2 regions of the Paenibacillus sp. P4_E11 genome follow, and region 1 is predicted to be linked to the other one. Evidence: predicted binding sites of a transcription regulator. Region 1 holds the regulator's gene; the other holds the start of a gene.
What was found. The regulator NrdR, encoded in region 1, represses ribonucleotide reductase genes. The targets are predictions, from matches to a motif close to AACACNATATATNGTGTT.
Positions count from the first base shown of each region.

Region 1 (14,846 bases):
TATCCGACATCGGGAATTCCGACGTGGAAGCTGACGCTCAATATAAAGATAAGTTGAAAGACAATATCGTTGTAATCGCACCGTTCGCCTTGATCGTGAACAAAGACGTGAACGTGGACAACTTGACCAAGAAACAAGCCGCTGACATCTTCATGGGCTTGATCACGAACTGGAAAGACGTAGGCGGCAAAGATCAGAAGATTACCGTCGTACACCGTCCAGAAAGCTCCGGTTCCCGCAAGCTTGTTAAGCAAATCGTCCTGGATAACAAAGATTTCACTAAAGACGGCGTGCAGCAAGATACAAGCAAGACGGTTGCTGAAGCCGTAGGCTCGACAACAGGTTCAATCGGATATGTTGACGTACCTTACATCAAAGGCAATGACAAGATCAAAGCGTTGAAGATGGACAGCGTGGAATATTCCGCAGATAACATCAAGTCCGGCAAGTACCCGCTGTATGGCATGGAGCACATGTATACGAAGGGTGAGCCAACTGGCGCAACGAAAGCATTCATCGACTTTATTATGAGCAAAGATTTCTTGAACAAACCAGAAGTCACCGATCTTGGATTCCTTCCAGCCGATCTTCTGAAGAAATAAATAGGCATGATCATGCGGCGATCGCTTCCGATTCATGGGGGCGATCGCTATTTATTAACTGTTCGCGGCTAATAGTTCTGGTGCGGGTACCCTGACAAAAACGGCCGTTCCAAGTGAAAAAGGACCCCTAGTCATCCCCACAAAGTGAAGCCAAGCTCTGTAGTATTACCGAGTACTTTGTGTGGGCCCCGGGTTTCAAACATCTTGTTTGAACCTCCTCGGATTGTATAAGGGATTTAGCGGCATGGAGGTTCAAGCCAAAACTCGCCTGGGTCCTCTTTTTCACTTTCCACTTCTCTTGTCCGTAGTAAATCGACAGCCTCCTAGACCGATATAATGCCGAAAGTCCTACTCATTTTACATTAACTTTACAAATTATTAATATTGGGAAAACAGTCTGACCCTATGATAGAGAAAGAGAGGGGGAGCTTCCATTGAAAGATCAACGACTAGACAAGTCGGCTTCCGGCAAGTGGACAAGGAAGCAGAAGCGCACGGACAATTTCATGAGATGGGTATTCATTGCCAGCGCATTGATCGTAACAGTCATTATATTTTCCATCATTGCATTCGTGGGCTTCCAGGGCCTTCAGACATTTAAGGACGTCTCACCCAAGCAGTTTTTCTTCTCATCGGACTGGTCTCCGGCGTCAGAAACACCACGATTCGGAGCATTCTCGTTTTTGTATAGCACACTGATTCTAACCTTGCTCTCCATCGTGCTCGCCGTGCCGTTGGCGCTGGCTGGGGCCGTATTCATTGCCAAGATCGCGCCGAAGTGGATGAGAGAGATTCTTCGCCCGGCCGCTGATCTGTTCGTAGGCATCCCGTCCGTCGTGTACGGGTTGATAGGCTTAACGGTAATCGTACCGTTCCTGGGCTCTGTGTTCGGCGGCATCGGATACGGCATCCTGCCGGCCGCGATTATACTCGCCGTCATGATCCTGCCGACGATCATGTCGATCTCGGAGGACGCGATTCGTTCGCTGCCCCGCCGTCTGGAAGAAGCTTCGTTGGCCCTCGGGGCTACACGCTGGCAGACGATATGGCGCTTACTGCTGCCGGCAGCACGTTCGGGCATTATGACAGCCGTCATCTTGGGTATGGGCCGGGCGATCGGTGAGACGATGGCGGTGTTCATGGTTATCGGGAACTCCCCCAAGATCCCAGATTCTTTACTGGATTCCACGACTGTGCTGACAACAGCTATCGTGAAAGACATGGCGAATACATTTTACGGTACGGCCTGGAACAATGCCTTATATATGATGGCGCTCCTGCTGCTGGTCATATCGTTGGTTCTGATACTAGGTATTAGAATCTTGTCGCGAAGGAGTGAATTGAAATGAAGCTGAGTAAAATCACGGACCGGCTTGCTACGTTATTTTTTTGGAGTGCCGGCGTGTTAATCATAGTCATCCTGGCCTGGTTTCTAGTCCGTATATTGGGGGCAGGACTGCCGCACTTGTCCTGGCACTTCATCACTGGGAAACCGCAAGAGCTGACAGCAGGCGGAGGCGTCGGGCCGCATTTGTTCAACTCGTTTTATATATTGTTTCTGTCGATGCTGTTTTCTACTCCAATCGGTATTGGAGCCGGCGTATACTTAACGATCTTCGCCAAGAAGAACCGCTTCACTGACCTGGTTAGAATTTCGGTAGAAGCCTTGTCCTCTGTACCTTCCATCGTATTCGGGTTGTTCGGGGCACTTATCTTCGTGAACTGGATGGGACTTCGCTTCTCGATCCTGGGGGGGGCGGCGACGTTGGCGCTGCTCAACCTCCCTGTACTGGTACGCGTTACGGAAGAAAGCTTGAGAACCGTGCCGCAATCGTATTGGGAGGCATCCCTCGCCCTTGGGTCGACCAAATGGCAAAGCATTCGCAAGGTGCTGCTGCCTGCCGCCCTGCCAGGCCTCTTGACTGGAGTTACACTGGTAGCTGGACGGGCACTCGGGGAAACGGCGATCTTGATCTACACGGCGGGAACTTCGGTATCCAGGCACTTTCCGGACTTCGATCCGCTCGCAATCGGTGAGACGTTGGCCGTTCACTTGTGGTATGTGGGTGGAAGCTCGCTTGCACCGGATGCCAAGCAAATTGCTGAAGGCAGCGCAGCCTTGCTCGTGTTGGTCATACTCGTGTTCAACCTGCTCATAGCGATTCCGGGCCGGCTGATCCAGAAGAAAATATCAGGAGATAAATCATAGAGGGGGAACATGGCCGTGGCTATCATCCAAATTTCCAACCTGAACTTATACTACACAGAGTTCCATGCTCTGAAGCAAATCGCGATGGATGTCCAGGAGAAGTCGATTACCGCTTTTATCGGACCGTCCGGCTGCGGCAAGTCTACATTGCTGCGTACATTGAACCGGATGAACGATACGATCAAGGGGGTTCGCATTAGCGGGAATGTCGCTGTCAACGGAGAGGACATCTACGGTCCGGGTGTTAATGTAGAAGCGCTTCGCAAGGAGATCGGCATGGTGTTCCAGCAGCCTAACCCTTTTCCGAAGTCCATCTACGAGAATGTGGCTTATGGTCCACGGATTCATGGAATATCAGGCAAAGCAGATCTGGATCAGATTGTAGAGAAAAGTCTTCGTTCTGCAGCATTATGGGATGAAGTGAAGGACTACTTGAAAAAGTCTGCATACGGCTTGTCAGGTGGTCAACAGCAGCGCTTGTGCATTGCCCGTGCGCTCGCAGTGAATCCGACTATCTTGCTCATGGATGAGCCTACTTCGGCGCTTGACCCGATCTCCACATTGAAGATTGAAGAACTGATTCAAGAGCTCAAGGATCAATACACCATCGTGATTGTCACGCACAATATGCAGCAGGCCGCGCGCGTTTCTGGACAAACCGCATTTTTCCTAAACGGTGAAGTGGTGGAGTTTGCCGATACGGTCAAGCTATTCTCCAACCCGGATGATCAGCGCACGGAAGATTATATTACCGGCCGATTCGGCTAATCCATTCATGGGGGTATTGAGACGATGGTAACGAAACGACAACAGTTCGACAGCGCCTTAAGCGGGTTGCGCAAACAATTGATCGAGATGGGTGAGAAGGTAGAGAAGGCCATCCTCCTCTCCGTGAAATCACTCAAGGAAGGCGACTTGGAATTGGCGAGACAAGTGATCGCCAATGATGCGTCGATTAACGCCATGGAAGAGCATATTGATGAACTGGGCACGAACCTGATCGCCACCCAGCAGCCGGTCGCCAAGGACTTGCGCCGCATCATTATCGCTTTCCGTATGGCCAGCGATCTGGAGCGGATGGCAGATCTGGCTGTGGATATCGCCAAGGTTACGCAGCGCATCGGCGAGGAACCGCTGATCAAGCCGCTTGTCGACATCCCGCGTATGGCGGAAATCGTGCAACTGATGACCAATGAGAGCATTAACGCGTACGTGAATGAGGATGTCGATATGGCTTACAAGATGGCCAAGATGGATGACGACGTCGATCATCTGCATAGTCAGATCATGAGAGAACTGTTCGTCTTCATGGTGGATAATCCGAAGACCGTCAACCAGTCGTTGCTGCTCTGTTTCGTTAGCCGTTACCTCGAGCGGATGGCGGATCATGCCACGAATATCGGTGAAAGCGTTGTGTATCTGGTGCGGGGCAAACGTCCCGATTTGAACACTTGATCCAACCCATTCACCAATCTGTACCCTACCACTAACCGATCAAGCCAACACTGCGAGGGATATGCATGTTCAGTTTGAACAGTCAAGAACTGGAACGAATCCGACACCAATGGAAGAGCAGTCGTGTTGGCCTTATATATATGGACATTGCCCGCTTCTCCGAGTGGGAGCAGTTGCATGGGCGGGCGTATTGTGAGCACATCTTATCCTCCGTTAAAACTAACATCATACAGCTTCAAGCGGATAATCCGTCGATTTTCAAAGTGAACAGTGTGGGAGAAGACTTCTTCTTCTTCGCCACGTTGAAGCTGAAGCAGCCAGAAGATCGTCAGCAGAGAGACCTATTGGAAATGGGCATGCACCTGAAGCTGGAGGTAGAGCGCATGCTTCGCTTGACCAATGGTCCGGATCATCTGGATCTTCCCATTGAGCTTCATATGGGAACGGCTCTACTGGCGGAGAGTGGCAGTAAGAACAAGCAGTTGGAAAGCGGCGTGTCCGCCATCGACAAAATCATTTATTCGGCCGTCAAGCAATCGATCCGTGCAGCCCGGCTGCAGGATGGGTCCGAGGCGTCAAGTGAAGTGAGCGAGTTTCTGGCAATTATGGAGAAGCAGCTGATTTCTTCTGTGTACCAGCCGATCGTTTCATTCGATGACGCTAGTATATTCGGTTACGAAGCGCTTACTCGAGGTCCGGTCGGCTCTGTCTTCCACTCTCCAGTTCAATTGTTCCAGTTCGCCGAACGGGAGAATATGCTCTACATGCTCGACCGCCTTGCTCGAGAGAAGGCGGTCTCTGGTTGTCTGGAACTGCAGAAGTCGGAGCGGGTGTTCATCAATATCCCTGCTCACGTTATCCACGATCCTCAATTCACGCCTGGCCAGACGTTGAAGCTGCTGAAGGCACGCGGCCTTACACCTCACAACGTAGTGTTCGAGATTACGGAACGCAGCTCGATAGAAGACTTCTCGACAACGAAGAAGCTGCTCCAGCATTATCGCAGCCAAGGGTACCAGATTGCCATCGATGATGCTGGAGCGGGGTATTCTTCCTTGCAAGCCATAGCGGAACTGCATCCTGACTTTATCAAAGTCGATCGTTCCCTCATCCAGGATATTCACAAAGACAAGATCAAAGAGAACATATTGGAAACGTTCGTCTCGTTCGCGGAAAAGATGAACATCCGTATCATTGCAGAAGGCATCGAGAAGATGGAAGAGCTGGTGAAGCTGATGCAAATGGGTGTGCATTTCGGGCAGGGGTACTTGATCGCCAAGCCTGCCACCAGGATGGTTTCAATTGACAACGAACTGGTCGAGCACATCTTACGGCAGCGCAGATTAAGAAGCGTGAACGGCCTGATGAACATCGGGCAGCTTGCAGCTCCGAACCGTACGTTCGAGCCGGAAGCGTACATATCTGAGGTAGCTAATTATTTCAAGAAGAATGAGCGTGTGATCTGTTCAGTCATCGTTTCGTTCGGTGTACCGATCGGACTCATTATGAGGGACAAGCTGTTCCAACAGTTGGCGGGCCAATACGGACTTTCCTTGTATTGGAATCGTCCTATCAGCCAGCTCATGGACCGTCATCCGCTCATTGTCGACGAACAAACCCCGATCGACCAAGTGTCGCAGATGGCCACATCCCGAGAATTTAACCAGTTGTACGATTATGTGGTCATTACGTCCGCTGGTCATTTCCTAGGGGCGGCCTCTATCCGTTCCATATTGGAATCGATCACGAAAGCCCGCGTGGAATATGCACGGATTGCCAATCCATTGACCGGACTCCCGGGCAACGTGCAGATTCAACGAGAATTGACGAAGCGGCTAACCGAGCGGCAATCCTTCTCGGTCATCTACGCAGATCTGGACTTCTTCAAGTGGTTCAATGATCGATATGGGTTCCACCGGGGCGACCAGATGATTCAGTTCACAGCAGACGTGTTGCAGGAAGCGAGCCGTACATGTGGGCATCCTTTCGACTTCGTCGGGCATATAGGCGGTGACGATTTCATTGTCATAACGAATGTGAACATGCCGGACAAGCTGTGCGAGGAAATCATTCGACGGTTCAATCAGGGCGTAGTTTCGTTCTATGAGGAAAGTCATAGCGTGTTCGATCGGGAAGGGAACCCTGTAGATGTTGATGGGGTGAGCATTTCATTGTCTCTCATAATATGCCAATGCTACTCGGACTTGATGCCTGAACACATCTCTCAGGAAGCGGCCAAGCTGAAGAAACAGGCCAAGTCGTATAAAGGCAGCATCTATGTGTACCAGCATTTGAATGATACCACCAACGCTACTGCTACTTCGTAATCATACGCGACGAGGCCCTAGTACGCGGTTCTTCTACCCTTGCAACATATCCTTTAATTGCTCGAAGTGTCGAATCACTGTTATTTTATGCTTCCCAACCTTGCGTTGGGTTATTTTTTTATCGCTTGACCTGTTAATCCAGATCGCGTTCATCCCGCATTTCAGTGCCGCCGCGATGTCATTCGTCCAGGAATCACCGATCATAATAGCTTCTGCTGGTGCGACGGACATGCTTCTCAAGGCGTGATGGAATATGGCAGGTTCAGGCTTGCGGTATTCCCCTTTCTTCGAGGTAAAAATGCGCTCTGTGGGCAACTCTTTAGAGAGGCCGAACCTTGCGATCATCCCGCTCTGTACCTCGCGATTTCCGTTGCTAATCACGCCCAACTGATAGTGTTTGGCCAGCCCTCGCACCGTCTCCGCTGTGCCTGGGAATAGGACAGCATGTTGTCTCTGCTGTTTCTTCATCTCACGGAAAAATGACAGCACGAACGAATCATTAACCGCGAACGGGTAATGATGGAGCGCTGCCTTCAAGCATATTTTACGCAACTCATTGATGGCCGTTCCTGTCTGGTTCGAGTAAGGTTTGTATTTCTTCTTGCGTTTGTTCCATTCGGTCAAGTATAGATTGACGGCCTTCTCTGGTGTGGCCTGCTGGTCGTCCGACTCCCACCGACCGGTGAAGTCGATCAGAATATTTGTGAAACAATGGTCGAAGGATCGTTCCGGATCAATCATCGTGTTGTTCATATCGAAGAATAGAGTGGTTGTCTTAGGGGGGATGATGGTTCTCTTCATTATGTGGACACCTCATTGTTGTGATGCTCGATTATATGGCTGTCGATTAACTGTGGATGGAGGCTAATACGGCCGTTCCAAGTGAAAAAGGACCCTTCTGCTCAAACATCTTGTTTGAACCTCCTATGATTGTACAAGGGATTTCGTGGTATGGAGGTTCAAGCCAAAACTCGCCAGGGTCCTCTTTTTCACTTTCCACTCCTCTTGTTCACAGTTAATCGACAGCCTCTTTAAGCGAGACTAATGATTATGTATATGATCTTGATGCATAGGATATGAGAGTCAATTATGTTATGATGGGACAAGGACTGTACAAAAAGAGGTGTAAACATGAACAAATTGATTCTTATTGACGGCAACAGCGTAGCGTATCGCGCTTTTTTTGCGCTTCCGCTGCTCAGCAATTCGTCAGGCTTGCACACGAACGCCGTATTCGGGTTTACAACTATGCTGCTTAAACTCATCGAAGAAGAGAAGCCTACCCACTTTCTGGTCGCCTTCGACGCCGGGAAAGTGACGTTCCGACATAAAGGTTATGAGAACTACAAGGGTGGTCGCGAGAAGACGCCGCCCGAACTATCGGAGCAATTCCCCGTCGTGAAAGAGCTGCTGACTTCGTTCGGTATATCCCAGTTCGAGTTACAGGGATATGAAGCGGACGATATTATTGGCACGATGACTCGACTTGCTGACGAATTGAAATTTCCCGTCGTTGTCGTTTCTGGAGACAAGGACATGCTGCAGCTGTCCTCCGACAATGTTACGATTGCACTTACCCGCAAAGGCGTGAGCGAAGTCGAACGATTCACACCAGCCTATATTCAGGAGACGTACGGACTGGAGCCGCATCAGATCATTGATCTGAAAGGGTTGATGGGCGATGCGTCCGATAACATTCCCGGTATTCCGGGAGTTGGCGAGAAGACTGCCCTCAAGCTGCTGCATCAATATGGTAGCGTAGAGCAGGTACTTGAGCGTGTTGAAGAGATTTCCGGCAAGATGCAGGATAAGATTCGCGAACATGCGGATAGTGCACGGATGAGCAAGGAGCTTGCCACCATCTACCGGGAAGTTCCGATGGAGCTGGAATGGAACAGTCTGCAATACGATGGATATGATGGACAGATTCTTGGCGCGATGTTCCGTAAACTGGAGTTCAAGTCGTTGCTGGAGAAGCTGGAGCTGCCTGTTTCAATGGAATCCATTGAACCTCAAGAGCAGCTTCAGATCACGGTTCTTAACGAAGCGAACTTGTCTGCCTTCGAACAGTTGCTGGCAGCGAACGCTGTACAATCGCTGCATGTGGAAGTCATTGGTGACAATCCCCATACAGCGTCTGTAATCGGACTAACCTTTTACACGGACGATACGTGCTACTATATACCGTTTGAACTGCTCCAAGGTACAGAAGGAAACCAAGTCCGAAGCTGGCTGTCGGATGGATCAACTAAGAAGAACGTCTATGATATGCATCGTGCTGAAGTGGCGTTGTCCTGGAAAGGGATTGATCTACAGGGCGTTTCCTTCGATATCCTGATTGCGGCCTACTTGCTCGATCCTACCGAATCGAATCATACACTGAATGCATTGGCCGGCCGACATCGGTTGCCAGGCATTGCTGCTGACGAGGATGTGTTCGGCAGGGGGGCGAAGTTCAAGCTGCCTGGCTTGGAGCAATTGAGTGAGCATCTATGTCGCAAAGCTGCCGTCATCCACCGTCTAGTTCCGATTCTGCGAAACGAGCTGGAGAACAATGAGATGAATCGGTTGTATTATGAGCTGGAGAAACCTCTTGCTTGTGTGCTGGCGAGCATGGAGAAGAAAGGTATTCGCGTTGATGCCGACGGGTTGCGCCTACTCGGCAGTGATCTGGGTAAGGCAATTGAGAAGCTGGCTGAGACGATCTACAGTCTCGCTGGTATGGAATTCAACATCAATTCACCGAAGCAGTTGGGTGAAATCTTATTCGACAAATTGAATCTGCCGGTGATCAAGAAGACGAAGACCGGCTATTCGACCGATGCTGAGGTACTCGATAAGCTGGCTCCCTACCATGATGTGGTGACTAGCATTCTACATTACCGTCAATTGGCCAAGCTACAATCCACATATGTGGAAGGCTTATTGAAAGAGATTCGTCCGGAGACCGGCAAGGTGCATACGTATTATCAACAGACGATTGCAGCTACCGGTCGTCTCAGCAGCCAATTTCCGAATTTGCAAAACATTCCGATCCGCCTGGAAGAAGGCCGCAAAATTCGCAAAGTATTCGTGCCTTCCCAGCCTGGCTGGTACATGCTAGCCGCTGACTATTCGCAGATCGAGTTGCGGGTGCTCGCCCACATTTCCAAGGACGAGAAGTTGATTGAAGCGTTTCAGAACAATATGGACATTCATACGAAGACTGCGATGGACGTATTCGGCGTTCAGGAGTCTGATGTCGATTCCAACATGCGCCGCCAGGCCAAAGCCGTAAATTTCGGTATCGTGTATGGAATTAGCGACTACGGATTGTCGCAGAACTTGCATATTACGCGTAAGGATGCAGCTCAGTTTATCGAGCAGTATTTCGCTGTCTTCCAAGGTGTCCGACAGTATATGGACGACATTGTGAAGCAAGCCCGCACGAATGGCTACGTCACTACGCTCTTGCAGCGCCGTCGCTATCTGGCGGATATTACAGCTTCCAACTTCAATCTAAGGTCGTTCGCCGAACGAACAGCCATGAATACGCCGATTCAAGGCACGGCTGCCGACATTATTAAGCTAGCTATGGTGCAATTGTCTGAACGGATGCAGGCAGCGAATGTGAAGAGCCGTATGCTGCTTCAAGTGCATGACGAACTTGTATTCGAAGTGCCGGAGGAGGAGCTGGAGTTGATGAAGGTTCTCGTTCCGGAAGTAATGGAGAGTGCCTTGGCTCTTGTTGTGCCGCTTAAGGTCGATGTGAGCTATGGCGTCAATTGGTATGAAGCCAAATAAGCCAATAATTGTAATGTAACTCTGAGAGTGAGGAGAGATCAGCATGCCTGAATTGCCAGAAGTAGAAACCGTTCGACGGACATTAAATGAGTTAGTAGCCGGCAAACGTATCGAGCGCGTATCCGTGCATCTGCCCCGAATCATTCAGCGGCCAGATGACATCTTGCAGTTTAGCCTCATGTTGGAAGGCCAAACGATTCGCACTGTAGAACGACGGGGGAAATTCCTTCGCCTCATACTGGATCAGCTGGTCCTAGTCTCCCACTTACGAATGGAAGGACGATATGGGGTATACCGTGCGGATGAGCCGCTGGAGAAGCATACCCATGTTGTGTTTCATTTCGACGATGGTACGGAGCTGCGGTATAAGGATGTTCGTCAATTCGGTACGATGCACCTGTTCGCTCCCGGAGAAGACTTGACACTGCCGCCGCTCAATAAGCTCGGCCGCGAGCCGTTGGACGAAGCGTTCACGCCAGAAGATTTCCGCCAGCGGGTCACCAAGCGGACGACGAAGATTAAGCCTCTTCTGTTGAATCAGGAGATCGTAACCGGCATCGGCAACATCTATGTCGATGAGTCTCTGCACCGTTCCCGCATCCACCCCGAACGAACGGCGGATTCGCTTAGCCGAGCAGAGCTTACCTCCTTACATGAAGCGATTGTGAGTACGCTTCAGGAAGCGGTTGATGCTGGAGGCTCATCGATCAAGTCCTATGTCAACGGCCAAGGGGAGATGGGGATGTTCCAGCAGCAGTTACTCGTATACGGTCGGACAGGGGCGCCCTGCACGAGCTGCGGGGAACCTATCGTGAAGACTGTAGTCGGCGGTAGAGGAACACACTTTTGTCCTGCCTGTCAGAAGCTGAAGAACGCGGGCCGATCGATCAAGAAACAATAAGCACTTATTCCGCCTCTCCGCCATATAGTGGGTAGGAGCCTAGAGCGGGGAGGATGGTGCTTATGCTGCCTATCATATCATTGTGTTTATTAGCTTTGGCCGTCAGTCTGGATGGCTTCGGTGTTGGCATTACTTACGGTTTGCGGAGAATTCGTATCCCTTTTCTGTCGGTCGCGATTATCTCGGGATGCTCGGGATTCATATTCTGGCTCGCCATGCAGATCGGATCCTACATGTCCCAGTTTATCTCGCCCCATGTTGCCACAATAATTGGCGCGGTTATCTTGATTCTGATCGGGATATGGGCGCTCTTGCAAATTATCCGGAACCGGTCGGCTGAAGGGGATGCATCTGCAAGTTCCGTAAATTCAGAATCAGTCAACGAGCCGCCAATTACGCAGTCTGGCGAGGTTAAGACACTCGTAGTAATCGAGTGGAAGCGCATAGGGTTAGTCATTCAGATTTTGCGCAAGCCTTCCTTGGCAGACATTGACCATTCGGGCATCATATCGGCTTCAGAGGCGGTACTGCTCGGAATCGCATTGTCACTCGACGCCTTCGGGGCTGGAATCGGAGCTGCGTTCATTGGATTCAGTTCGCTTACAACAGCCTTCGTAATTGCATGCTCCAGCGGATTTTTCATTGCAAGCGGGCTCCGCCTTGGAATTTTTTATGCCAATCGCTCCTGGGTGAAGAAACTTACTTTTCTCCCTGGGTTCCTCTTGATCCTCATGGGCTTGATGAAGCTGTTATAGATGATAATGCTGGGAGGGGGCATGACATGAATATTGGATTAACGGGTGGCATCGCTTGCGGCAAGAGCACGGTCGCTTCCATGCTTGTGCGGCGTGGTGCCAATCTGGTCGATGCCGATCGAATCGCACGGGACGTCGTGCTCCCTGGGAGCCCGGTATTAGACCAAGTAGCAGAACGGTTCGGACAGGACGTATTGTTCGAAGACCGGAGCTTGAACCGTAAGAAGCTGGGTGAGATCATATTCAATGACGAGACTGCACGTCAGGACCTCGAGGGGATTTTACATCCGCCCATACGTGCTTCGATGCGGGATCAGATGGCCCGATTCGAGCAGTTACAGCCGGACAAGCTTGTCGTGGTGGAAGTGCCGCTTCTGTATGAGTCGAACTTGTCCCATATGTTCGACGAGGTTATGCTCGTATATATTCCGGCTGACTTGCAACTGGAGCGTCTAATGCTTCGTGATGCTTTGACACTAGAGCAAGCAGAGAAACGGCTGCAATCGCAAATGCCGATCGAATCCAAGAAGAAACTGGCCGATATAGTCATTGACAATAGTGGTACCTTAGAGGAATTGGAAAAGCAGCTAGATGATTTCTGGAACAGAAAGGGAATGGGATGAAGTTTTTTCGCAAAAAACGTATATATGCTTTGCTGCTCTTGCTGTTTGTGATCTTCTTGTTCTATAATACGAGACTGCTGGGAACGTGGATGTATCCGATCTCGTATGAGAAGGATATACGGGTAAGCGCAAGTAACTATAATGTAGATCCATTCCTGATCGCTGCCATTATCCGAGTGGAAACGAACTTCAATCCTGACAAGAAGTCTCGCAAGGGCGCGATTGGGCTCATGCAGCTAATGCCGGATACGGCGCAGTGGATCGTAGACAAGGCGGATTATGCAGAAAAGACGGTCCATTCCCTGGAACGTCCTGATGTGAATATTGAGGTAGGCGCGTGGTATCTGAATTCCTTGTACACGCAATTCGAAACGAATCGGATTGCCGTGCTTGCCGCCTACAATGCAGGACCAGGAAACGCCAGGAAATGGCTGCAGAGCGGAACTTGGGATGGCAGTTTGAAAAATATCGATAAAATTCCGTTCGGGGAAACTCGGCATTACATACAGCGAGTCATGTACTATTACAACAAATATGTGAAGTTGTATGAGGAGGAACTGGGGCTCGAATCTTCAAGCTGAATGTGGATAAGCTAATCGTGCGTTATAATGGAACAGCGCCACCCTTTGCAGGATGGCGGCCGTAGTAAGATTCAGTAGGAACGTATTATCTCGAAGAGCCTGCAAGTTGTTGTTCAGCGATTTGTACCAAACGGCGAGTGATATTTCCTCCGATCGAACCTGCATCGCGAGTTGCCATGTTACCCATATAACCGTCTTGTGGAATAGAGATACCTAGCTCCTGAGCTACTTCATATTTTAGTTGGTCCAGTGCTTGGTTCGCTTGTGGAACTATAAGAGAGTTTGTTGCTGCCATGTTTGTTCACCTCCTTGTCGGTAGTACTTGTATTATGTACGGATATCCTTGGTTCATACAGTGATTGCTTGGTAAATGATTGATTGGAATACTCTGTAGGGGAATGTCCCGGGGTCCCACAATGTAATAGATAATAAGCTTTGAGAGGAGGTAGTTCGTTGAAGTGTCCGTTCTGTGATAATGCAGGTACGAAAGTGTTGGATTCCAGGCCCGCGAATGAGAACAAATCGATTCGAAGACGTCGGGAATGTGACAAATGTCAGAGAAGATTCACCACGTTCGAGATGATTGAGGAGACCCCGTTAATTGTAATTAAGAAGGACGGGAGCCGAGAGGAATTTAGCCGCGATAAGATGCTTCGGGGACTCATTCGGGCTTGTGAGAAAAGGCCTGTGTCCATGGAACAATTGGAGTATGTCGTATCTGAAGTGGAGAAGGAGCTTCGAAGTCATGCTCATGCAGAAGTAGCAAGCAGAGAGATTGGCGAACTGGTCATGGAGCAACTTCATCCCGTAGATGAGGTCGCCTTCGTCCGCTTCGCTTCTGTATATCGGCAGTTCAAAGACATCAATATGTTCATGAAAGAGCTGACCCAATTGCTGGGCAAGCATGATGCTGGTCCCCGGAAGTAAGCCGTGTCTGAACTCCATCCTGAATAAGAGAACCTTCCACGTAGCTGTATGGAAGGTTCTTGCTTGCATCTGAGCATTATTGAGGCCGATTGACACCGAGTAAGAGGACGGGAGGGATTTTCTCTAAGATGCTGTCATCGTCACCCTCATAAGTAGGGTCATTGTGCATAATAGCGGCTGCTTCACCTTCCGTCAGATGACGGGTATTTCCGGTATACTTAGGCTCCAATTGCTTGACCTGGTCGCGTTCCATTAGACCACCTCCTTCGCTGTTAGAATCCCCTTACGGTCGTGCCGGATATTCTGAATAATTATGGAGAGCAGGTTAAATACCATGAGTACTACACCGATTCCAATCTATATACTTGCTGGATTTCTTGGGAGTGGCAAGACGACACTTCTCACCCGCTTGTTGAAGCAAGCGGAGTATAAGGGACTGAAGGCTGCAGTTGTTATGAATGAGATCGGGGATGTGAATCTGGACGGTATTGAAGTCGATTCCAGTGTCCCTATGAAGGAAATGTTAAGTGGTTGCATTTGCTGTACCGTACGCGGTGATCTGGGGATGGAAATACTGCGGCTTGTCGATGAACATCAGCCCGATGTGTTGTTCGTGGAGTGTACGGGCGTGGCGAATCCGATGGAGCTGCTTGATGGTGTAACCGAAGCTTCATTGCTGCTCC
Region 1 covers NZ_JBFUIX010000038.1:17-14,862, reverse strand. Annotated here, with positions in the region: gene AC1DWB_RS16040 (phosphate ABC transporter substrate-binding protein) at 1-602, shown strand, start outside; gene pstC (phosphate ABC transporter permease subunit PstC) at 1,109-1,951, shown strand; gene pstA (phosphate ABC transporter permease PstA) at 1,948-2,811, shown strand; gene pstB (phosphate ABC transporter ATP-binding protein PstB) at 2,827-3,579, shown strand; gene phoU (phosphate signaling complex protein PhoU) at 3,604-4,266, shown strand; gene AC1DWB_RS16015 (EAL domain-containing protein) at 4,332-6,593, shown strand; gene AC1DWB_RS16010 (HAD family hydrolase) at 6,627-7,394, opposite strand; gene polA (DNA polymerase I) at 7,725-10,376, shown strand; gene mutM (DNA-formamidopyrimidine glycosylase) at 10,420-11,277, shown strand; gene ytaF (sporulation membrane protein YtaF) at 11,340-12,032, shown strand; gene coaE (dephospho-CoA kinase) at 12,059-12,655, shown strand; gene AC1DWB_RS15985 (lytic transglycosylase domain-containing protein) at 12,652-13,236, shown strand; gene AC1DWB_RS15980 (small, acid-soluble spore protein, alpha/beta type) at 13,322-13,531, opposite strand; gene nrdR (transcriptional regulator NrdR) at 13,690-14,163, shown strand; gene AC1DWB_RS15970 (hypothetical protein) at 14,240-14,416, opposite strand; partial or broken gene AC1DWB_RS15965 (CobW family GTP-binding protein) at 14,498-14,846, shown strand, end outside.

Region 2 (3,073 bases), on a different contig from region 1:
CATCAACTCGGCCAGTCCCATCGTGCCCAAGCCTACGCGGCGTTCGCCCTGCTGATTGATCTGATTCTCTTCGAAATGATAAGGAGTTTTGTCGATGACATTATCCAGGAAACGTACCGAGTAGCGAACGGTTTTCCCTAGATCATCCCAGTCCACATCATGCTTCTTCTCATCGTAAAACTTGGACAGATTAACGGCCGACAAGTTGCAGACACCCCAAGCCGGAAGCCCCTGCTCCCCGCACGGATTCGTGCAGATGATCGGATTGAAGTACCAGCTGTTGGACATTTGATTGTAATATTCCATGAAGACGACGCCCGGCTCTGCTGATTTCCAAGCGGATTCGATGATCGTATGCCATACTTCACGTGCTTTAACGGTGCGGTATATGCGAACGTTCTTGCCAGCTTCACGCCATTTAGTCAGATCGCCATCCCAAGTGTCATTGTAGGTAGGATCTGTTGTGTCCGGGAATACGAGATCCCAATCGAGATCTTCCTTAACAGCTTTCATAAAACCGTTGCTCACGCATACGGATAAGTTAGCGTTCGTAATTTGCCCCATGGTCGATTTGACCGTAATAAAGTCAACGAGATCCGGATGCCAGTCGTTAATCATGAGCATCAGCGCTCCACGACGGCTGCCGCCTTGTTCGATCAGTCCGGTCGTGTAGCTGAACAGTCCACCCCATGATACAGCACCGCTGGATGAGCCGTTCACGCCCTTCACAACGGAGCGGCGAGGACGCAGAGACGACAGGTTGATACCAACACCGCCGCCGCGAGACATGATCTCGGTCATCTCGGACAACGTGCTCATAATACCGCCTCTGCTGTCATGAGGAGAAGGGATTACGTAGCAGTTGAACAGGGTAAGCTCATCACTAGCACCTGCTCCCGCAGCAATCCGGCCCCCTGGAACGAGCTTCCAGTCGTCTAGAATGTAATTGAATTTATCTTTCCATTCCTTTTGCTTTTCGGGTGTAGCTTCAACCGATGCCATAGCAGTAGCCAATCGGTCCCACATTTGCTCAGGTGTATGTTCAACGTTCAACGTCAGTTTCTCTATGGTGGACTCGAACAATTCTCCGTTCCGCAGCTTGATCGTCACTTGGCGGCCTTGCCGCGCGATAACTTCACCTACGTCCTTGCTCGGAAATTTCGGGTCGTCTTTGGTCAGTACAAGAACGGTATCGCCAACCTTGGTATGCTCCGTATCGGCATCTTTCATGGCGTACCGGTCCAAAAATATTTTCTCGCTCAAGCCTTCCAACCGCTTTGCTTGTACAGTTTCCAAAGAAAAAACCTCCTAAAAAATATAGTTCTTTCGACATGTTTGCCAAACTTTTAGTAATATGATATGTAGAATGGATCTGAAAATGTGTCGGCCTCACCACAATATATAGTGTGCGAAAATCATTATACAATACAATATGTTGTGTATCTAGTGAAGCAGATGCGATTATCAGGAAGAATTCGGAAGTAGAATCTCGTTCTCTCGTTATTTCTCTATCAATCTCTGTTTCTTATAATTTTTTCTCGGCTCAAGCCTGCCGCAATCATCCGAAAACCCAGTGTACTATCTGCTCCTTACTTTGTCCAATCCATTGTTTGTCATCCAGGGAAAGGGTTGTAAATGTGTTTTGACATCGTGTTCGACGCTTGCTACTATTATCAAATCAACGAAAACGAGGTGCCGGAATTGAAGCTGCTGTTAGCCAACAACCGTATCATTTCAAGAGATGAAGCGACCATTTCATATGTCGACCGGGGATACGTATTCGGAGATGGCATCTATGAAGTATTCCGGGTTTACAACGGTAAGATGTTCGAAAGTGAGCCGCATTATCGCAGGCTGGAGCGAAGTTTGAATGAGATTAGACTGCAGTTGCCCTATTCCATCGAGCAGTTAGACATGTATTTGCTGCAACTTATAAACGAAGAGCGGCTTGTCGAAGGAACGGTTTACATACAAATCACCCGCGGTGTTGCACCACGGACGCATGCTTTTCCGCTTCGGACAGAACCTGTCATAACCGCCTTCTGTTCCGAGTTGACGAGGCCTTATGAGACTATGTCCCGTGGGATTGCAGTCGTGACAAGACCGGACATTCGCTGGCTTCGCTGTGATATTAAGACACTCAATCTGCTGCCCAACGTGATGGCCAAGCAAGACGCCCTGGATCACGGGGCAGATGATGTCATCTTCCATCGGGACGGGACGGTGACGGAAAGCAGTTCATCTAATGTACTTATGGTTCGCGGCGGCACCATCTACACACATCCGGCTAACCATCTGATTCTCCATGGCATTACCCGCCTGGTCCTGATCGAACTCGCTCAACAGCTCGGTATCCCCTTCCTGGAGCAGAAGTTCACACTTGAAGAACTGACCTCGGCAGATGAAGTGTTCATTGCCAGCACGTCAGCAGAGATTACGCCAGTCGTCTCGATAGACGGCTCATCTGTAGGGACCGGCCAGTCTGGGCCGATCGTACAAGCGTTGCAGGAAGCATTCCAGCAGCGAATTGATGCGTTGGCTTAGTGAGGTGACTGCACATACTGAGAATAACGGAAAGGATTTCCACTATTGCTCTGCTCCATCCGATGCTGTGTGATTTATTTTGATTTAACGGAAAAAAGTTCCCCTAATTCGAGCCACTCACTTGCGTTTGATGAAATAACGGAAAAAGGTTCCGTTATAAAATAGAACCTGAGGCGATTACCGCTTCAGGTTCCATTCGTCTTGCCCATACTTCTCGCGTGCCAACCGGTCTGCGAGCTCCTGCTCGTAGGGTGTTAGCTCGCTCTCGGTCAGCGTGATGCCCAGCCCTTCGGCGATGCCGGCCTGGAAGGCCGCCTCTGCCTGCGCCAGGGTTACTGGCGGCAGCCCAATCTCGCGGCATACATCGCCAATGGCAACGGCCTTGCGCGCGAATGAATCCATCATGCGCTGCTTGATCTTATCGCTGGAGAAGCGAAGAAGCGAGAACAGCTGCTCGATATCGAGCTCAAGTAAGATCGAGCCATGCTGCAGCACGACGCCCTTCTGGCGGGTCTGCGCGCTGCCTGCA
Region 2 covers NZ_JBFUIX010000045.1:7,157-10,229, forward strand. Annotated here, with positions in the region: gene AC1DWB_RS17650 (adenosylcobalamin-dependent ribonucleoside-diphosphate reductase) at 1-1,230, opposite strand, end outside; gene dat (D-amino-acid transaminase) at 1,702-2,544, shown strand; gene AC1DWB_RS17660 (lipoate--protein ligase family protein) at 2,722-3,073, opposite strand, start outside.
Region 2: AC1DWB_RS17650 (adenosylcobalamin-dependent ribonucleoside-diphosphate reductase) is a predicted target of NrdR. The motif match lies at 1,392-1,409, and genes of this name have one in related genera.